2 regions of the Neorhizobium sp. DAR64862/K0K3 genome follow, and region 2 is predicted to be linked to the other one. Evidence: riboswitches for the same ligand, from Rfam matches in the RefSeq annotation. Region 2 holds a riboswitch; the other holds the start of a gene.
What was found. Region 2 has a riboswitch for cobalamin ahead of ACQY1L_RS15595 (CbtB domain-containing protein). Riboswitches for the same ligand answer to the same signal wherever they lie in the genome.
Positions count from the first base shown of each region.

Region 1: another riboswitch for cobalamin. It lies ahead of ACQY1L_RS03215 (ABC transporter substrate-binding protein); the one in region 2 lies ahead of ACQY1L_RS15595 (CbtB domain-containing protein).

Region 1 is NZ_CP191449.1:639,131-648,469, forward strand. Features, by position in the region: gene ACQY1L_RS03200 (hypothetical protein) at 1-293, opposite strand, end outside; gene ACQY1L_RS03205 (GcvT family protein) at 468-3,029, shown strand; gene ftsZ (cell division protein FtsZ) at 3,106-4,101, opposite strand; cobalamin riboswitch at 4,395-4,589, shown strand; gene ACQY1L_RS03215 (ABC transporter substrate-binding protein) at 4,720-5,727, shown strand; gene ACQY1L_RS03220 (FecCD family ABC transporter permease) at 5,809-6,840, shown strand; gene ACQY1L_RS03225 (ABC transporter ATP-binding protein) at 6,837-7,622, shown strand; gene ACQY1L_RS03230 (bifunctional 5,10-methylenetetrahydrofolate dehydrogenase/5,10-methenyltetrahydrofolate cyclohydrolase) at 7,629-8,495, opposite strand; gene ACQY1L_RS03235 (hypothetical protein) at 8,492-9,339, opposite strand, start outside.
Region 2 is NZ_CP191449.1:3,216,000-3,225,338, reverse strand. Features, by position in the region: gene amaB (L-piperidine-6-carboxylate dehydrogenase) at 1-329, shown strand, start outside; gene ACQY1L_RS15625 (P1 family peptidase) at 337-1,335, shown strand; gene cobD (threonine-phosphate decarboxylase CobD) at 1,332-2,348, opposite strand; gene cbiB (adenosylcobinamide-phosphate synthase CbiB) at 2,347-3,312, shown strand; gene ACQY1L_RS15610 (cobyric acid synthase) at 3,296-4,753, opposite strand; gene cobO (cob(I)yrinic acid a,c-diamide adenosyltransferase) at 4,757-5,371, opposite strand; gene ACQY1L_RS15600 (CbtA family protein) at 5,368-6,138, opposite strand; gene ACQY1L_RS15595 (CbtB domain-containing protein) at 6,153-6,329, opposite strand; cobalamin riboswitch at 6,367-6,567, opposite strand; cobalamin riboswitch at 6,625-6,851, shown strand; gene ACQY1L_RS15590 (DUF1636 family protein) at 6,954-7,382, shown strand; gene cobW (cobalamin biosynthesis protein CobW) at 7,379-8,416, shown strand; gene cobN (cobaltochelatase subunit CobN) at 8,438-9,339, shown strand, end outside.

The DNA of each region.
Region 1 (9,339 bases), 920 kb from region 2:
CCGTCGCGGTCGTTGCGGATGTAGCCGGGGCGCTCCGGGCGGTCGCCACGGTTCCAGTCCCGATGCGGGCGATCGTTGTCACGGTCGGGCCGGCGGCCGTCGTGACGGCCGTGGTGGCGATCGCGGTCGCGGTGATGACGGTAACGGTAGTTCGGACCGTCGTAACGGTTGAACCGGTCGTAGCGATCGGACGAACGGTACTCGGTGTAGGTGCCGCCTTCGCTGACGCAGCCCGCCAGCATCAGGCAGGCAAGACCGACAGCGGTCACCGCCTTCAATGCTCTGAATTTCATGTGATTGCCCCTGTTACCATTTTATCGAGTGCTAAACAGGAGAAGGGGCCAAGAAGTTCCTCATATACCTCTTCGGGCGTGCGTGGCGCTGCAACAGTTTTTGATGTCGTAATCTGAGGTGACCTGTCGCGTCTGTCCCTCTAGTATCGCGGCTTCACTCGGTTGGGGCATGCAATGGCAGAATTTCCGCAAAAGGCTAAGGTCGTCATCATCGGGCTCGGTGGCATCGTCGGTGCGTCGATCGCGCATCACCTTGTCGAGCGCGGCTGGGACGACATCGTCGGCATCGACAAGTCTGGGGTCCCGACCGATATCGGGTCGACCGCGCATGCCTCGGACTTCTGCTACACGACCAGCCATGACTACCTGTCGGTCTGGACCACCCAGTATTCGGTGGATTTCTACGAGAAGATGGGGCACTACGCCCGCATCGGCGGTCTCGAAGTCGCGCGCACCGGCGACGATGCCTGGATGGAAGAGATCAAGCGCAAGCTGACCTCTGCCAAGGCCTTCGGCACCCGGGCGCATTACGTCTCGCCGTCCGAGATCAAGGCGATGTTCCCGCTGATCGAGGAAGATCAGGTGCAGGGCGGTCTGTTTGATCCAGATGCCGGTCTCGTCATTCCGCGCTCGCAGACAGTCGCCGGCAAGCTGGTGGACGCCGCCGAAAAAGCCGGAAAGCTCAAGGTATTCGGCAATACGGCGGCGCAGTCTCTGATTATCGAGGGCGGCCGCATCAAGGGCGTCGTCACCCACCGCGGCACGATCATGGCCGACCATGTCGTCGTCTGCGCCGGCATCTGGGGCCGGCTGATTGCCGAGATGGCGGGCGAGGATCTGCCGGTCATGCCGGTCGATCATCCGCTGACCTTCTTCGGGCCCTATAACGAGTTCGAAGGCACCGGCAAGGAAATCGGCTATCCGCTTTTGCGCGACCAGGGCAATTCGGCCTATATGCGCGACACCGGCGATCCGAAGACGACCGAGGGTGGTCAGATCGAGTGGGGTTACTACGAGACCACCCATCCGCGCCTCTGTCATCCCCGCGACATTCTTGAAAAGCACGAAGCGCGGCTGTCGCCGTCGCAGCGCGATCTCGACATGGAACAGATCATCGAGCCGCTGGAAAAGGCGATCGAGCTGACGCCGATCCTCGGCGAACTCGGCTATAACGAAGGGCATTCGTTCAACGGCCTCTTGCAGGTGTCGGCCGGCGGCGGTGCCTCCTGCGGCGAAAGCCAGAAGGTGCGCGGGCTCTGGTACTGCGTTGCCATCTGGGTCAAGGACGGCCCGGCCTATGGCAAGCTGATCGCCGACTGGATGACCGACGGTCGCACCGAGATCGACCACAACTCGATCGATTACGCGCGCTTCTATCCCCATCAGTTGACCGAAGAGTTCATCGAGGGCCGCACCTTCGAGGCTGCCCAGAAGATCTATTTCCCGGCCGTCCACCCGCGCGAACCCTACGCGACGGGCCGTGGCGCAAAGCGCTCGCCGTTCCACGACCGCGAAAAGGAATTGGGCGGTTACTTCATGGAACTCGGCGGCTGGGAGCGTGCCCACGGTTACGCCGCCAACGAGCATCTTCTCGAGAAATACGGCGACCGGGTGCCGAAGCGCGAAAACGAGTGGGACAGCCGCCACTTCTGGCGCGTGTCGAACGCCGAGCATCTGGCGATGAGCGAGGATTGCGGCATCGTCAACCTGTCGCATTTCCACATGGTCGATATCGAGGGGCCCGACCATGTCGAGCTGCTCGAATGGCTGTGTGCGGCCAAGATCGGTGGCGACGGCAATATCGGCAAGGGTATCTACACCCACTTCCTCGACGACGAGGGCATGGTGCGGGCAGATTTCACCGTCTTCCGTCTGGCTGACCGCGGCCGTCTCGTCAACGGCGCCGATGCCGGCCCGCGGGACCTGCTCTACATGAAGCGTGTCGCGCAGGATCGTGGCCTCGACGTCACAATCACCGATGTCTCGGAACAGTTCATCACCATCGGCATCTGGGGCCCGAACGCGCGCGAGACGCTGAAGAAGGTCGTGGCCGACCCCGATGGTCTCAATGTCGAGAACTTCGCCTTTGCCGCGATCAAGCCTATCGAGATCGCCGGCAAGCATGTCACGGCGTTCCGCATCTCCTACGTCGGCGAGCAGGGCTGGGAACTGCATATGAAATACGAGGACGGCGTTGCCGTCTGGGACGCGCTGCGCGCCACCGGCGTGATGGCCTTCGGCGTCGAGACCTATGCCAACTCACGCCGCATGGAAAAGAGCCTGCGCCTGCAGAACGGCGATCTCCTGACCCAGTACAACCTGATTGAGGCAGATCTTGCCCGTCCGAAGGTGAAGGAAGCGGATTTCTGCGGCAAGGCGAAACATCTCGAATACAAGGCCCGCGACCATCAGCCGGCGATGCTCTGCACGCTTGTCATGACCGACAATGTCGATGCGTCCGGCGTCGCCCGCTATCCGGTCGGCTCGCTGCCGGTGATGGATCCTGACACGGGCGAAGTTCTGATCGATGAACTCGGACGCCGTTCCTACACGACCTCGATCGCCTATGGCCCGACGATTGGCAAAAACATCGCGCTCGCCTATCTGCCCTGGTCGCATTGCCAGGTCGGCCGGAAACTGACGGTGGACTATTTCAACGAGGCCTTCCCGGTGGAAGTCGCAGCGGTCGGTTACAAGCCGCTCTACGACCCTGAAAATCTCAAGCCGAGAAGCTGATCGGCTTCGGGTCTGACAAACAAAAAACGCTCCGCGGATGTCCACGGAGCGTTTTTTTTATTAGCTGAGACTGATCTTAGTACTGCGCAGTCGGGGATGAAGAGCCCTGCTGGTTGCCGTTGAGGCCGGTTGCGACGACCGACACGCGGAACTTGCCGTCGAGGTTCTTGTCGAAGATGGCGCCGACGACGATGTCGGCCTCGGCTTCGACTTCGTCACGGATGCGGCTCGCAGCTTCATCGACTTCGAACAGTGTCATGTCGGTACCGCCTGAGATCGAGATGAGCACGCCCTTGGCGCCCTTCATCGAGATGTCGTCGAGCAGCGGATTGGCGATTGCGGCTTCGGCGGCGATCAGCGCGCGGCCATCGCCGGATGCTTCGCCGGTTCCCATCATCGCACGACCCATGCCCTTCATCACCGATTTCACGTCGGCGAAGTCGAGGTTGATCAGGCCTTCCTTGACGATCAGGTCGGTGATGCAGCTGACGCCCGAAAACAGCACGCGGTCTGCGATCATGAAGGCGTCGGCGAAGCTGGTTTTGGCGTCGGCAATGCGAAACAGGTTCTGGTTCGGAATGACGATGACCGTATCGGCGGCTTCACGCAGGGCTTCGATGCCTTCGTTTGCCGTCTTCATGCGGCGATGTCCTTCGAACGAGAAGGGTTTTGTGACGACCGCAACCGTCAGGATGCCGGCAGAGCGTGCTGCGCGTGCAATCGCTGGCGCGGCACCGGTTCCGGTTCCACCACCCATGCCGGCGGTGACGAAACACATGTGCGAGCCGGCGAGATGATCCATGATCTCGTCGATCGATTCTTCGGCGGCCGCGCGGCCGATATCCGGCAGTGAGCCAGCACCGAGACCTTCGGTCACCTGCGCACCCAGTTGGATGCGGCGCGACGCCTTGGATGTCGCCAGAACCTGGGCATCCGTATTGGCGGCGATGAATTCCACGCCGTGGAGATTTTCCGTGATCATGTTGTTGATCGCGTTACCGCCACCGCCTCCGACACCGATCACGGTTATCTGCGGTTTCAATTCGGTCAAGCCGCTCTTAATATCCGTCATCTTCGTCTCCTTCAGCTCCTTCCGGTCGTCCCATACCAGAAGGACGGCGAATCGCCCCGCAGGCTATCTGTCCGCAAGGTCATAGACCAGAGCGCTGTCAGGCCAAAGAGGCAGGAGTAGGGTGAGGGCGATGTCTTCGCGATTTAATGTACAGCATCCCTGAATTGAACGCCTGACAATGGTCGCGACCTATCCAAAATAGACCGTTGCGTAAAGCGGTATGTTATACTATTACACTCGACAACGGCAGAGATCGCGCGGGGATCGCTCTGGACAAGCATCGGTGTGTTCCCTATCAGTTGGGGCGCTACGGTTCTGCAATCGCAGATGAAAAGGGAATGCGGTGAAGCTTTCGGGCCCACTCCGCGACTGCCCTCGCAACTGTAAGCGGCGAGCCAGCCATCGATACCACTGATCATCCGATCGGGAAGGCGATGGAAGGCGTTCGAGCCGCAAGTCAGGAGACCTGCCGTGGCATGGACAACCAACACCGGACGAGGGGTTCCGGCAGGGAGATGATTATGACGCAAGCAATGCGCTCGTGCGCCATTTTGACGTCGAGCCGCGATGCGGCTTCAAGTCGTCCTGCCCTTTTTTCCGATCATTAAAGGACAGGACATGAAATCAGGGCTTATCGCCGCCGTAGTTGCGGCACTTCCCACATTCGCCTTTGCCGCACCGACCAGCTACCCGCTGACGATCGAGAATTGCGGTCGCCCCGTCACGTTCGACAAGGCGCCCGAGAAGATCGTCTCGATCGGTCAGGGCATGACCGAAGTGCTTTATTCGCTCGGGTTGGCCGACAAGGTGGCGGGCACCGCGGTCTGGGTCGGGCCGGTGCTTTCGCACTATGCCGGAGTTGATGCGAAGATCAAACGGCTTGCTGACAACGACCCGAGCTTTGAATCGGTCGTCAGTCTCGAACCGGATCTGGTCGCTGCCGAGTTCGAGTGGCATGTCGGGCCGATGGGGTCCGTCGGCAAGCGCGAGCAGTTTTCCGATCTCGGCATCAACACCTATGTCTCGCCCGCCGATTGCGTCGCCAAGACCAATGTCGATGGCGGGGACGGCGTTCGCAACGAACTGTTCAAGATGGACCTGATCTACCGCGAGATTACCGAGCTCTCGAAGATCTTCGACGTCGAGGACAAGGGCACGGCCCTGATCGCAGACTTGAAACAGCGCGAAGCCGCAGCCGTCGCATCGATCAAGGGCGTTGAGCTAAAGAACCTGCCGATCGTCTTCTGGTATTCCAGCAAGGAAACCAAGGGCGATGCCTTTATCGCCGGCAAGAACAGCGCACCGGCCTACATCCTTCAAACGATCGGCGCCCGCAATGTGGTGACGACGGAAGAAGAATGGCCGCTGGTGGGCTGGGAAACGATTGCTGAGGCCAACCCCTCCGTCATCGTCGTCGCCACCATGGACCGTCGCCGCTATGCCGCGGATGATCCGGCCGTGAAGATCAAGTTCCTCGAAACCGATCCCGTCGTCAGCCAGCTGGACGCTGTGAAAAACAGACGTTTCGTGATGATGGACGCCCAGTCGATGAACCCGACGATCCGCACGATCGAGGGCATCGAGACACTCGCCCGGTGCATCCAGTCCTTCGGCCTTGCGAACTAGGGTGCGGCGGGAGATGATATCTTTCCCTGTTTCCGCCATCGTCGATGAGGCGAATTTGCCCGACCTGCCCAGGCGCCCCAAGTGACGCGATCCCGTATCGGACGTTGGGCGCTAGGTGCCGCAGGCGTGTTCCTGGTGCTCTTAGCGCTCCTCGTCGCCATCGTTGCCGGGGTGGCGATCGGTGAGATGACCATTCCCATGGAGACGACGATTGCGGCGGTGACGAACCGGCTCGGTCTGACCGCCATGGCACTGCCGCGCATCCAGGAAGCGGTGATCTGGGATTATCGCCTGTCACGGTCGCTGGTCGCGGCATTTTGCGGCGCCGGGCTGGCGCTGTCGGGGGCGATCCTGCAGTCGCTCCTGCGGAACTCGCTTGCCGAACCCTATGTTCTCGGCATTTCGGCCGGAGCCTCGACGGGTGCTGTCAGCGTCATGCTGCTTGGGTTTGGGGCGGGCGCAATCTCGCTTTCCGCCGGAGCTTTTGCCGGCGCGCTGATCGCCTTTATCTTCGTGGTGATGCTGTCGAGCGGACGCCAGACGGCGGACCGGACGATTCTGGCCGGCGTTGCCGCCTCGCAATTGTTCAATGCGCTGACCTCCTACATCGTCTCGACGTCTGCCAATGCCGAACAGGCGCGCAGCGTGATGTTCTGGCTGCTCGGCAGCTTGGCAGGAGTCCGCTGGCCGGAGGTGACGCTGGCCGCATCGGTCGTCACCATCGGCCTCATCGTCTGCATCTGGCATGCGCGGGCGCTCGACGCGTTTACCTTCGGCGAGGATGCGGCGCGGTCGCTCGGCATCGCGGTCCGACGGGTCCGCGTGGTGCTGCTGCTCGTCACGGCGCTGATGACAGCGACGATCGTCAGCATGGTGGGTGCGATCGGCTTTGTCGGGCTCGTCATTCCGCATGCGGCCCGGTTTATCGTCGGTCCCGGCCATATCCGGCTTCTGCCTGCCTGTGCGCTGATCGGTGCGTTGTTCATGGTGCTCGCCGATATCGTCTCGCGCATCGTCATCGCACCGCAGATCCTGCCGATCGGGGTGGTGACGGCGCTGGTCGGCGTTCCCTTCTTCTGCGTCATTCTCTATCGGGCAAGGAGGGTCGCATGACATCTGACCCCGTGTCCGCCCCGGTCTTGGCCGCCAGTGCGGTTCGCTGGCTCGCCGGGCGCAAGGTCATCGTCGATGGCGTCACCGTGTCGGTCGATGAGGGCTGGACGCTCGGGCTGATCGGGCCCAATGGTTCCGGCAAGTCGTCACTGATCCGCCTGCTTGCGGGTCTGCGGCCACCCGCCGCCGGCAAGGTCACGCTCGATGGCAAGCCGATGAGCGGTTTCGGACGGCGCGAGCTCGCCCGCCGGGTTTCCGTGGTCGAACAGCATTCGGCAACCGAGGCGAATGTCACCGTCATCGACGTGGTCCGGCTTGGACGCACACCATACCGGTCGGCGCTGTCGCCATGGACGCAAGAGGACGACCGGATCGTGACCGAGGCGCTGGTCCGCGTCGGGCTGGACGACCGCCGCGAGCAGTTCTGGCACACGCTGTCGGGGGGCGAGCGTCAGCGCGTGCAGCTGGCCCGGGCGCTGGCGCAGTCCCCGTCGGTGCTGATCCTCGACGAACCGACCAACCATCTCGATATCCAGCACCAGATCGACATTCTGCGGCTGGTCTCCGAGCTGCCGCTGACCACGGTCGTCGCGATCCACGATCTCAACCTCGCCGCACGGTTCTGCGATGTGATCGCCGTGCTTTCCGAAGGACGACTGGTCGCCTGCGGTTCGCCCACCGACATTCTGACCGAGCAGATGATCGCCGACGTGTTCGGCGTTGAAGCCCATGTCGCGACCTCGCCGCATCACGGCCGGCTGCATATCCAGTTCCTGATGTGAAACGCTCTAGGCGGCGGCGATCTGTAGCAGGTTGCGCAAGAGCATCGCACGCGTGAGCGCGCCAACCGAACCGTGCGGCGGTGTCACCCAGCCTGCGACATCAGCGACATCGGCGGCCACATCCGAGATCATCGAGCCGTCAGTGCCGTAGCTGATGCCGACGCCGACGACGGCGGCACCGGGCTTGACCATGTCTGCGGTGACAAAACCGGGTTGGCCAAGGGCGGCGATGACGATATCGGCGCGCCTGACGTCCTCGGCGATATCCCGAGAGCCGCTATGCAGCAGGGTCACCGTCGCATCGATTCCCCGAGCCGAAAGAAGCATGGCAAGCGGGCGACCGACGAGCTGGCCGCGGCCGATGATGGCGACCCGCCGGCCGGCGAGCGGAACGGCATTGTCCCGCAAAAGCGCAAGGATGGCGGCTGGCGTGCAGGGCAGGAGGCCCGGCTTTCCCGCCAGAAGGAGGCCGAGGTTTTGCGGATGCAGGCCGTCGATATCCTTGGCCGGCGACACGGCGGTCATCACCTTCGTCTCGTCGATGTCAGGCGGCAGCGGCAGTTGCACCATCTGCCCGTAAATGGCGGGGTCCGCATTGACGGCGGCAATCCGTTCGAGCAGGGCTTCGGTGGTCGTATCCGAGGGAAGGCGCAGGTCGATCGCTTCGATACCGACTTCGGCGCAGTCTGCGTGCTTGCGACCGATATAGGTGGCGCTGGCCGGATCGTCTCCCACCAGCACCGTCACCATCTTCGGCGCAATGCCGCGCGCGCGAAGACCGGCAACCTCGGCTGTCATCTCGCGCCGCAGCCGGGCGGCAAGGGCTTCGCCATCCAGCAGTGTTGCGGTCATTCTCTGCAGGGTCGCGCTCATTTCAGACCGATCGAGGGATCGATGAAGCGGTTGGTGACGACCTGATCCGGCTTCACATCCGGATCGGCGCGCTCGTCGAAACGGGGCTTCACCAGTTTCAGCATCTCGGCGACACGGTCCATGTCGAAATCGCCGATCGTCGCGTTGGGGCCGTTGCCGATAATGCCGGTGTCGACCATCGTCTTTGCGGCATAGGCCATCAGTTCCGGCGCGGTCTTCCACCAGCTTGCCGCGTGCCCGGCAGTGTTGAAGTCGACGATCACCTTGTTCGCCTCGGCCGGATCCTTGGCATAGTCGGCGGTTGCCTGCTGCAGAAGCGGGACGAGCTTTGCCAGGCACGGTGCAAGCTCTTCCATTCTCGATGTCGCGACGGACAGCATGCCGGTGTAGTTGCGATAGCCGAGGTCGTTCATGTTGAGGTAGCCGATGGGCTTGCCCCAGTTGTTGCCGTGCTCGAACTTGTAGACTTCGCTGGTGACAAAACCCTGGTTCAGCCATGTGCCGTTGTTGGTGACGAAATTCTCGCCGTCGCCGCGATAGCCCTCGACGAACACGTCTGCGGGAATGCCCTGCTCGACGAGGTAGAGACCGAAGGTGCGCTTGGTGGTCGAGACGTAGATCTTGCCCTTGCCGCTTTCGGCAAAGGTCTTGAGATCGGCGATCGACTTGAAGCCGTCAGGGTAGGTGGCCTTGTCCCACAGGAGAACCGTCGGGGCGATGTCGAGCGGTGCCATGACGCCGACCACGGGGAAGCGCTTAGAGAAGATGAAGGCGTTGTCCAGTTCCTGATAGCCGAGATGCGGTGTGACGCCGGCCTTGGAATTGCCCATGTAGAGCGCCGAAT
Region 2 (9,339 bases):
TCTACGTCATCCGATATCAGGACTTCGACGAAGCGATTGCGCTGCATAACGATGTGCCGCAGGGCCTGTCCTCCTCGATCTTCACCAATGACATCCGCGAAGCCGAAGCCTTTGTGTCGGCACGCGGTTCCGATTGCGGCATTGCCAACGTGAATATCGGTCCTTCGGGCGCGGAAATCGGCGGCGCTTTCGGCGGCGAGAAGGAAACTGGCGGCGGCCGCGAATCGGGCTCCGACGCATGGCGCGCCTACATGCGCCGCGCCACCAACACCGTGAACTATGGCCGCACCCTGCCGCTCGCGCAGGGCGTCAAGTTCGATATCGACTGATGCTCTCATGGTGGCGCCATTGAACCTTCTTACCGATATCGAAGGCGTGGCCGTTGGCCACGCGACCGATCTGCAGCTTGGCTCGGGCGTCACCGCGATCATCTTCGACGAGCCGGCAGTCGCTTCCGGCTCCGTTCTCGGCGGTGCACCGGGCGGGCGCGAGACCTCTCTTCTCGACCCGTCCATGACGGTGCAGACAGTCGATGCCTTCGTTCTCTCGGGCGGCTCGGCCTTCGGGCTGGATGCAGCCGGCGGGGTGCAGGCGGGCCTGCGCCAGATCGGACGCGGCTTTCCCGTCGGTTCTGCCAGGGTGCCAATCGTGCCGCAGGCGATCCTGATGGATCTTCTCAACGGCGGCAACAAGGACTGGGGCCTCCATTCGCCCTATCGCGACATGGGCTACGACGCCTTTTGCGCCGCGCAGAAAGGCACATTCGCGCTCGGCACGGTCGGGGCCGGCACCGGCGCCACGACCGCGACCGTCAAGGGCGGCATCGGCTCGGCAAGCGCGAAAACCGCGTCAGGGCACACGATTGCCGTCCTCATGGCCGTCAATGCCATGGGCGCCGCAACGGTCGGTGATACGAAGCACTTCTGGTCGGCGCCGTTCGAGCAGGATGACGAGTTCGGTGGTCTCGGCCTTCCCTCGACATTCACGGCCGACCACACGACCCTGCGGATAAAGGGCGTGACGTTGAAGGCAACCACGATCGGCGTGATCGTCACCGATGCTGTTCTGACCAAGGCGCAGGTGCACAGACTGTCGATCATGGCCCATGACGGACTGGCACGCGCCGTCTTGCCCGCGCATCTGCCTAGAGACGGCGACACGATCTTTTCGGCCGCCACCGGAAAGATCCCGATGGACGACATGGGCGCCTTCGCCGAACTCTGCCACCTCGCGACCCTCGTGACAGCAAGAGCCGTGGCCCGGGGTGTATTCGAGGCGACCGCGCTGCCAAACGTTAACGCCCAACCATCCTGGCGAGACCGGTTCGGCGGCTAAAAGCGTCCGAGGGCGGCTTCCAGCCGCGTCCAGTCTTTCTTGTCAGGAAGTCCGAGCCGTAGATCGTCCGGACGCTCGCTAAAGCGTCGGGTCATGATCCCGTGTTCGCCGAGATTATGGAAGAGACCTTGAGCACGCCTGTCATGGATGAAACGAAACAATGACGTGCCGCCGAAGACCGGAATGCCGGCAGCCGACAGAGCTGCGTCCAGCCTTGCAGCATCCGTGCTGAGCTTGAGCCGCATCGCAGCCTGCCACTCTCCATCGGCCAGCGCTTCGGATGCCACATGCAATGCCGGACCGGAGACTGCCCAGGGCCCAAGCCTCTCGTCGATCCTCGCGGTGATTTTGGGATCGCCGATCGCAAATCCCAGCCGCAGTCCGGCCATGCCGTAGAACTTGCCGAAGGAGCGTAGCACGATCAGCCCGCCGTCGCCGACATCGCCGGCAACGCTCTGCGCCTCCGACACATCCATGAAAGCTTCATCGACGACGAGCAGGCCGCCCTTCGCGGCCATAATCTTTGCCAGCGCCAGGATGTCATCCGTCGACACGATCCGGCCGGTCGGATTGTTCGGGTTGACGATGACGGCGAGACTGGCGGTCGAGAGATGGTCGAGATCATCCGTCTCCAGAACCTGAAAGCCTGCCATTGCCGCGGCACGTGCATGTTCCGCATAGGTGGGCGACAGGATGGCTGCCTTTCCGTCCGCTGCGACCAGCTCGGCGATGATCGGCAGCAGGATCTGCGTTCCCGGCCCAGCCGCGATATGAGATGGTGATGGTGCCTGGTACGCCTCAGCTGCAACCGTCTTCAACCTCTCGAGCGAAGAAGGCTCCGGCAGACGTGCAAAAACATTGCCGGGGATCGGCGTATGCGGATAGGAATGCGGGTTGATGCCGGTCGATAGATCGATCCACGGCTCGGGTGCCCAAGGAAACAGCGCACGCGCCATGGCGAGGTTGCCGCCATGCTGTATCGGACTGCCCAAATCAGAGATCGCCAACGTCATGTTCCTTCTCGCATTCTTCGCCCTGATCACCGAGCGCATCTTCGGCTATCCGGACTGGCTGTTCAAACGCGTCGGCCATCCCGTCACCTGGATCGGCCGGCTGATATCGGCACTCGACAGTCGATGGAACCGCGAGGGCGAGGATTTCGCCAGCCGCAAACGCATGGGCATTCTCGCGCTGTTCGTCCTCATCGGCTGCACCGTCGCCGCCGCGCTGGCGATTGCGGCTGTTCTCATGCTTTTGCCCTTCGGACCAATCCTTCTCGTGCTTGCCGCAGCCAGCCTGCCGGCCCAGAAGAGCCTCGAGACCCATGTGGAAGCCGTCGCAACCGCGCTGCGCTACAACGGGCTCGACGCCGGACGCAAGGCCGTCTCGATGATTGTCGGCCGTGATCCGGAAAAGCTCGATGACGCCGCGGTGTGCCGCGCGGCGATCGAAAGCCTGGCCGAGAATTTTTCCGATGGCGTCGTCGCCCCTGCCTTCTGGCTCGGCATCGGCGGGCTGGCCGGCGGCGCGGCCTACAAGGCTGCCAATACCGCCGACAGCATGATCGGCCACCGGTCGCCGCGTCATGAAGCATTCGGCTGGGCCGCGGCCCGGTTCGACGACCTGATCAATCTGCCGGCGTCGCGACTGACGGCGGCGCTGTTCGTTATGGCCGCCGTCTTCGTCAAGGACGCCTCGCCCCGCGATGCCATGCGTGCGATCCGCCGGGACGCCAAGCATCATCGTTCGCCGAATGCCGGCTGGCCGGAAGCGGCGATGGCGGGCGCGCTTGGCATCGCGCTCGCGGGCCCCCGCAGTTACGGCGGCCAGATGCTCGAAGCCCGCTACATGGGAGAGGGCAACCGGACCAACCTGAATTTCGACGATATCACCCGCGCCCTCAAGCTCGCGCGCGTGGCGGATGCGCTGCTGATCGGCCTGTTCGGCATTCTGGCGCTGCTCATCTGGCAATTTTGATCAGTCCGTCGATGTCGAGATGCTGCTCCATATGCGCGGCAAGGCGATCGAGAATGGCATCGACATTCGCTTCGTAATTTAAGCCCGAGACGGTGCCGCCGAGACGCGAGAGCCAGGCCGAACGCTGCCGGTCGTCGCAAAACAATCCGTGCACATAGGTGCCGACCACCCTGCCATCCCTAGACGACGCACCTTCCGGAGTGCCGGCAACGGTCGAGAACGGCCGCGAACAATCGGCGCCGGTGGTATGACCCGTATGCATTTCGTAGCCGGCAAAGGATATCCCGTCGGAGCTGACACCCTCGACAGCCTCCAGCCGCTTTGACGCCGACAGCACGGTTTCGACATCGAGAAGCCCCAGCCCTTCCGCCGAACCGGGAGGGCCCTCCGATCCCTCCGGATCCGATATCCGTCTGCCGAGCATCTGGTACCCGCCGCACAGCCCGAGAACGCGCCCGCCGCGCCTGTAGTGAGCTGCGATATCGGTATCGAAGCCGGCCTCCCTAAGCGCAGCCAGATCCGCGATCGTCGCCTTCGAGCCGACCAGCAGCACGAGATCGCAGTCTCCAGGGATAGCCTCGCCGCGCCTGACACGGATGAGCTCGACATCCGGCTCCGCTTCCAGCGGATCGAGATCGTCGAAATTGGAAATATGCGGCAGGATCGGCACCGCGATGCGCAGTTTCGCGTCGGGCTTGCGCGCAAACGACTGGGTAAGGCCGAGCGCATCTTCTGCCGGCAGAAGTGCTGCATCGGCGAAATGCGGCAACAGTCCGATCGATTGCCAGCCGGTAAACGAACCGATCATCCGCATGCCCTCGGCAAACAAGGCGGGATCGCCGCGAAAACGGTTGACGATAAAGCCGTGGATCATGTCAGCATCCTCAGCATCGATGACGAGTTTGGTGCCGGCGAGGCTCGCAATCACGCCGCCCCGGTCGATATCGCCGATCAGAACCACCGGGACATCGGCAGCGCGGGCAAAACCCATATTGGCAATGTCGTTCTGGCGAAGGTTGATTTCGGACGCGCTGCCAGCCCCTTCGACGAGGACGAGGTCTGCCTTCGCTTTCAGGATCTCGAAGCTCTCAAGCACCCGCGAAAGCAGCCTCGGCTTCAGAAGCTGGTATTCGGCCGCCTTGGCATTGCCCTCGACCCTGCCCTGCACCACCACTTGGGCGCCGACTTCGCTTTGGGGCTTCAACAGAACCGGGTTCATATGGACGCTGAGCGGCACGCTGGCCGCCCTCGCCTGCAGGGCTTGCGCCCGGCCGATCTCGCCGCCATCGGCAGTGACCGCAGCATTGTTGGACATGTTCTGCGGCTTGAAGGGCAGGACACTCAAGCCCCGCAGCGTGAAGACGCGGGCAAGCCCGGCAACGACCAGCGACTTGCCCACATCCGAGCCTGTCCCCTGAAACATGAGAGCGCGCGCCACCACCCGTCAGAACTCGATGCCGGCCTGGGCTTTGACGCCGGCCTTGAAGTGATGCTTGACGAGCGTCATCTCGGTCACCAGATCCGCCGCCTCGATCAGAGCCGGTTTTGCATTACGGCCGGTGACGACCACGTGCAGATCCGCCCGGCGCGCCTGTAACTGGGCAACGACCGTTTCGAGATCGAGATAATCGTAACGCAACGCGATATTGAGTTCGTCGAGAATGACGAGGCCGATCGTTTCATCCGCCATCAGTTCGAGTGCCATGCCCCAGGCCTTCTCGGCAGCGGCGATGTCGCGTTTGAGATCCTGGGTTTCCCAGGTAAAGCCCTCGCCCATCGTGTGCCAGGCAATGCGGTCACCGAACACAGCAAGCGCCGGCTGCTCGCCGGTTGACCATGCGCCCTTGATGAACTGCACGATGCCGACGCGGCGGTTGTGGCCGAGCGTCCGCAAGGCCAGCCCGAAGGCCGCCGTAGACTTGCCCTTGCCGGAGCCGGTATGAACCATGAGGAGCCCCTTCTCGACGGTCTTCTCCGCGACTTCGGCATCCTGAACCGCCTTGCGGTTTTCCATCTTGGCGCGGTGGCGCTGCTCGGTGGTCTGATCGATTTCCTTCAACGGACTGCAAGCTCCTTGGACGTGGTCGAAATTTCCTCACCAGCACGAAAACGCTCGCGAATGACGCCGGAAAGCGCTCCGAGAACGGCCCAGAAGACGAGGTTCGTCGCGTAGACGGCATTGACGAACCGCGCATGCAGGTCGATCGGTACTGCGCTGTCATGGGTCGGCGGCAGCGGTGCACCGATGATGTGCGGCGCAACGAGCAGGACCACCGCGAGCGCTGCAAGAAGGGCGGAGCGGGTATAGGCAAGCAGGCCAAGGGCCAGGGCAGTGCAGACGGCCGTCGCAATCCACCAGATCTGCCGCGGTCCGAGTTCGGCGACGGGCATGCCCGGAAGTTCCGGCGGCAGGCCAAGGCCGGGTGCGAGGCTGACGGTGAGGAAGCCAGCAATGCCGAACATCAATCCGCCGCGCCATCCGCCAAACCCGCCGAGTGCTTCGGCAATGGCGATGGCAACCAGCGCAAAACCGATGGCAGAAAGCGCATTGGCCGCAGCCGTGTAGGCAAAGCGCTCGATCCCGTCAGCCGGCGCCCATGCCTCTTCGGCGGGATCATGCTGAGCGGAAGCCGGCGCTGCAGTGCTGGCTACCGTATTCGGAGCTGTGCCATGGCTATGTCCAGCGCCGTTGCCGCCGGCGTGTTCATAGGTCTCCGCTGCGAGAATAAGCGGCACGACGGAAAAGCTTTGCATCACGGTCATCAGGACACCGGACAAAAGCCCTGCGATCACCGCCGTGAGGACGATGTTACGAAACAGCGACATTGGGGAAATTCCTCTTAGTGGCAGGGAAAGGCCAGCGAGTGGCGCGTATCGTGAGCCGCATTGTGCACGGCCTCGATGTGCGAGAAGCCGACAAAGCCGACGATGAACAGGCCGAGTACGGCCGTCATGCCAAGAGGAATGATTTTCGATGCGGACACGCTGGCTGCACCGGCAGCAGAGTTCGTAACCATGGACGTCGTCTTTCTGCCCTCCACCCGAGGGCTTTCACTGTGCCTATCGTCTCCGGCAGGTCTCCTGGCTCGCGGATCGAACGCCTCTGATCCGCCTTCCCGGATGTCTCCAGTGGCATGTTGAGCAGAGACTTTCCGCTTACAGTTGCGGGGGCAGCCGCGGGTTTGACGCCAAGATGTCGTCGCACCGCATTCCCTTCGATGAGCCCTCTCGGGCACCAAAGACAGGGTCACTATAGACGGTTTCCCCAGACGGGCAATCGCCTTTGCGACATTGACACTGCCCTGCGACAAGGCTTAGGTGACTGCGATACGGTCCCTTGCCGGCAACGGTAGGGGCTAAGAGAGAATGCGGTGCGAGCCCGGGATCGTCTTTTAGATCCCATGGTTCAATGCCGCGGCTGCCCCCGCAACTGTAAGCGGCGAGCCATCCTGCCACTATGGCCACTGGAGAAATCCGGGAAGGCAGGCGGATGGTGACGACCCGCGAGCCAGGAGACCTGCCGTTCGAAAACGTGCCTTTCCGGGCGGGGTGCTCCGGTAAAGCTTCTTTCACTCTGCAGGATAGGCTTGCCTTCCTGTCGTGCACCCCGATGTTATTGACTTGGGCGGTAGTGCGACACGATGGCAATTGACGAACGAAAAGACGAGCGCGATGCGTCCGCAGACGGCCTCGCCGGCGAGCCGGATGTGACGATCTTCGTCTGCACCAATTGTCGCGAGGCCGCCGATAGCCAGGCGCGCCCGGGCATCGGCCTGATGGACGCCCTCCGCAAAGCTGCCGCCGGCAAGCCTCTTTCCGTCAAACCCGTCACCTGTCTTGCCAACTGCGAAAAAGGCCCAAGTGCTGCCTTCAACCATCGCTCCGGCTGGTCCTATGTCTTTGGTCATCTGTCGCTCGACACGGTCGAGGACATCCTGGTCGGCGCGATGATGCTGGCTGACGACGAGCGCGGTTTACTTCCCCTTCGCGGCCGCCCCATGTGCCTTCGCGGCAAGGGCATGACGGCCCGCATTCCCCCATTCCAGCACCACGAGGACCTGCCTTCATGAGCGTTTCATTCGACCGCGTTCCCTGCACCGTGATCACCGGGTTTCTCGGTGCCGGCAAGACGACGCTGATCCGTCACCTGATCGAAAACCTCAAGGGCAAGCAGCTCGCGATCATCGTCAACGAGTTCGGCGATGTCGGCATCGATGGCGACGTGTTGAAGAGCTGCGGCATCGAAAGCTGCCCTGATGACAACATCATCGAACTTGCCAACGGCTGCATCTGCTGCACCGTCGCCGATGATTTCGTTCCGGCGATCGACCAGATCCTGGCCCGCGAACCGCGCGTGGACCACATCCTCATCGAAACCTCCGGCCTTGCCCTGCCGAAGCCTCTCGTCCAAGCCTTCCAGTGGCCGGATGTGAAGGCCCGCGTCACCGTGGACGCCGTCATTGCCGTGGTGGACGGTCTGGCTCTCGCGCAAGGTCGCGTTGCAGACGATCACGAAGCGCTGGAAGCCCAGCGCAGCGAGGACAGCTCGATCGATCATGACGACCCGGTCGAGGAAGTGTTCGAGGACCAGATCGCCTGCGCCGACATGATCGTGCTGACCAAGACCGACCTTCTCGACCAGGCTTCGCTTGCCGCCGCCAAGGGCCGCGTCCAGGCGCATCTGCCGCGCGCGGTGAAGATCGTGCCGGCCGCAAACGGCGCCGTCGATCCGAGCGTGCTGATCGGTCTCGGTCTTGCCGTCGAGGACGATATCGAAAACCGCAAGACGCATCACGATGACGAGCTGGATCACGATCACGACGATTTCGACAGTTTCGTCATCGATATTCCAGCCGTTGCCGATGCGGACGAACTCGCTGCCCGCATTTCCGCCACGGCGGAAGCGGAAAACGTGCTGCGCATCAAGGGTTTTGTCGACGTCGCGAACAAGCCGATGCGCCTTCAGGTGCAGGCGGTCGGTTCGCGCGTGAACCATTATTTCGACCGCGCCTGGGGTGCAGGCGAGACCCGACAGAGCCGCCTCGTCGTGATCGGCGAAAAGGGCATGGACCGGGCTGCAATCGAAAAGATGCTGGCGGCGTAAGAGGGTTTTAGAAGGAAAAGGATGCATATTCTCGCCACCACTTCGTCGTCGCTCGACGACCTGATCGAGCCGGTCGACCTCAACCAGTCGCCGGCAGATGTGGTGGTGCTGTCTTTTTCCGGCAGCGACCTGAATGGCATCGCAGCGGGTTGGAGCGATGGCAAGGCGAGCCTCTGCCTCACCAATATCTCCGACCTTCGCCATCCGATGTCCGTCGACCTGTGGCTCGAAAAGACCGCTGCCCATGCGCGCTTCATCCTCGTGCGCATTCTCGGCGGCTATGATCGCTGGGCCTATGGCGCCGATCAGCTGTCGCGGCTGGCGAAGCGCAAGAAGATCCCGCTCGCGATGCTGCCGGGGGAATGCAGCATCAGCGATGACCGCCTGGCCGCTGCCTCGACCGTGCCCGATGCGACGCTGATGGACGTTCTCGCCTTCTTCCGCGAAGGCGGACCGGACAATATGCAGCGTCTGGCGCGCCGCCTGGATGCCCTGGCAAGCGGCGAAACGCAAAGCTTGCCGACCGCGACGCCGATGCCGAAGCGGGGATTCTACAAGCCCGGCCACGGCATCTCCACCGCCGAGGAGCTTCTGGCTGATTTCCCGCCCGATGCGCAGCGGCTGCCGATCCTGTTCTACCGCTCCACCTTGCTTGCCAATGATGCAGCACCGATCGACGCGATGTATGAGGCGCTGGCTGCCCGCGGCTTCGCACCGATGCCGATGTTCGTCGGCGGCTTGAAGGATGCCGACACCATCGGCTTTGTCGAACAGGCGCTCGCGGACCTCGATCCGGCCGCCATTCTCACCACGACAGCCTTTGCAAGTGCGACCGACGACAACGGCGACACGATTTTCGACCGCTCAGGGATTCCCGTCTTCCAGCTGGTCACCGCAACGACTCGGCGGGACGGATGGATGGA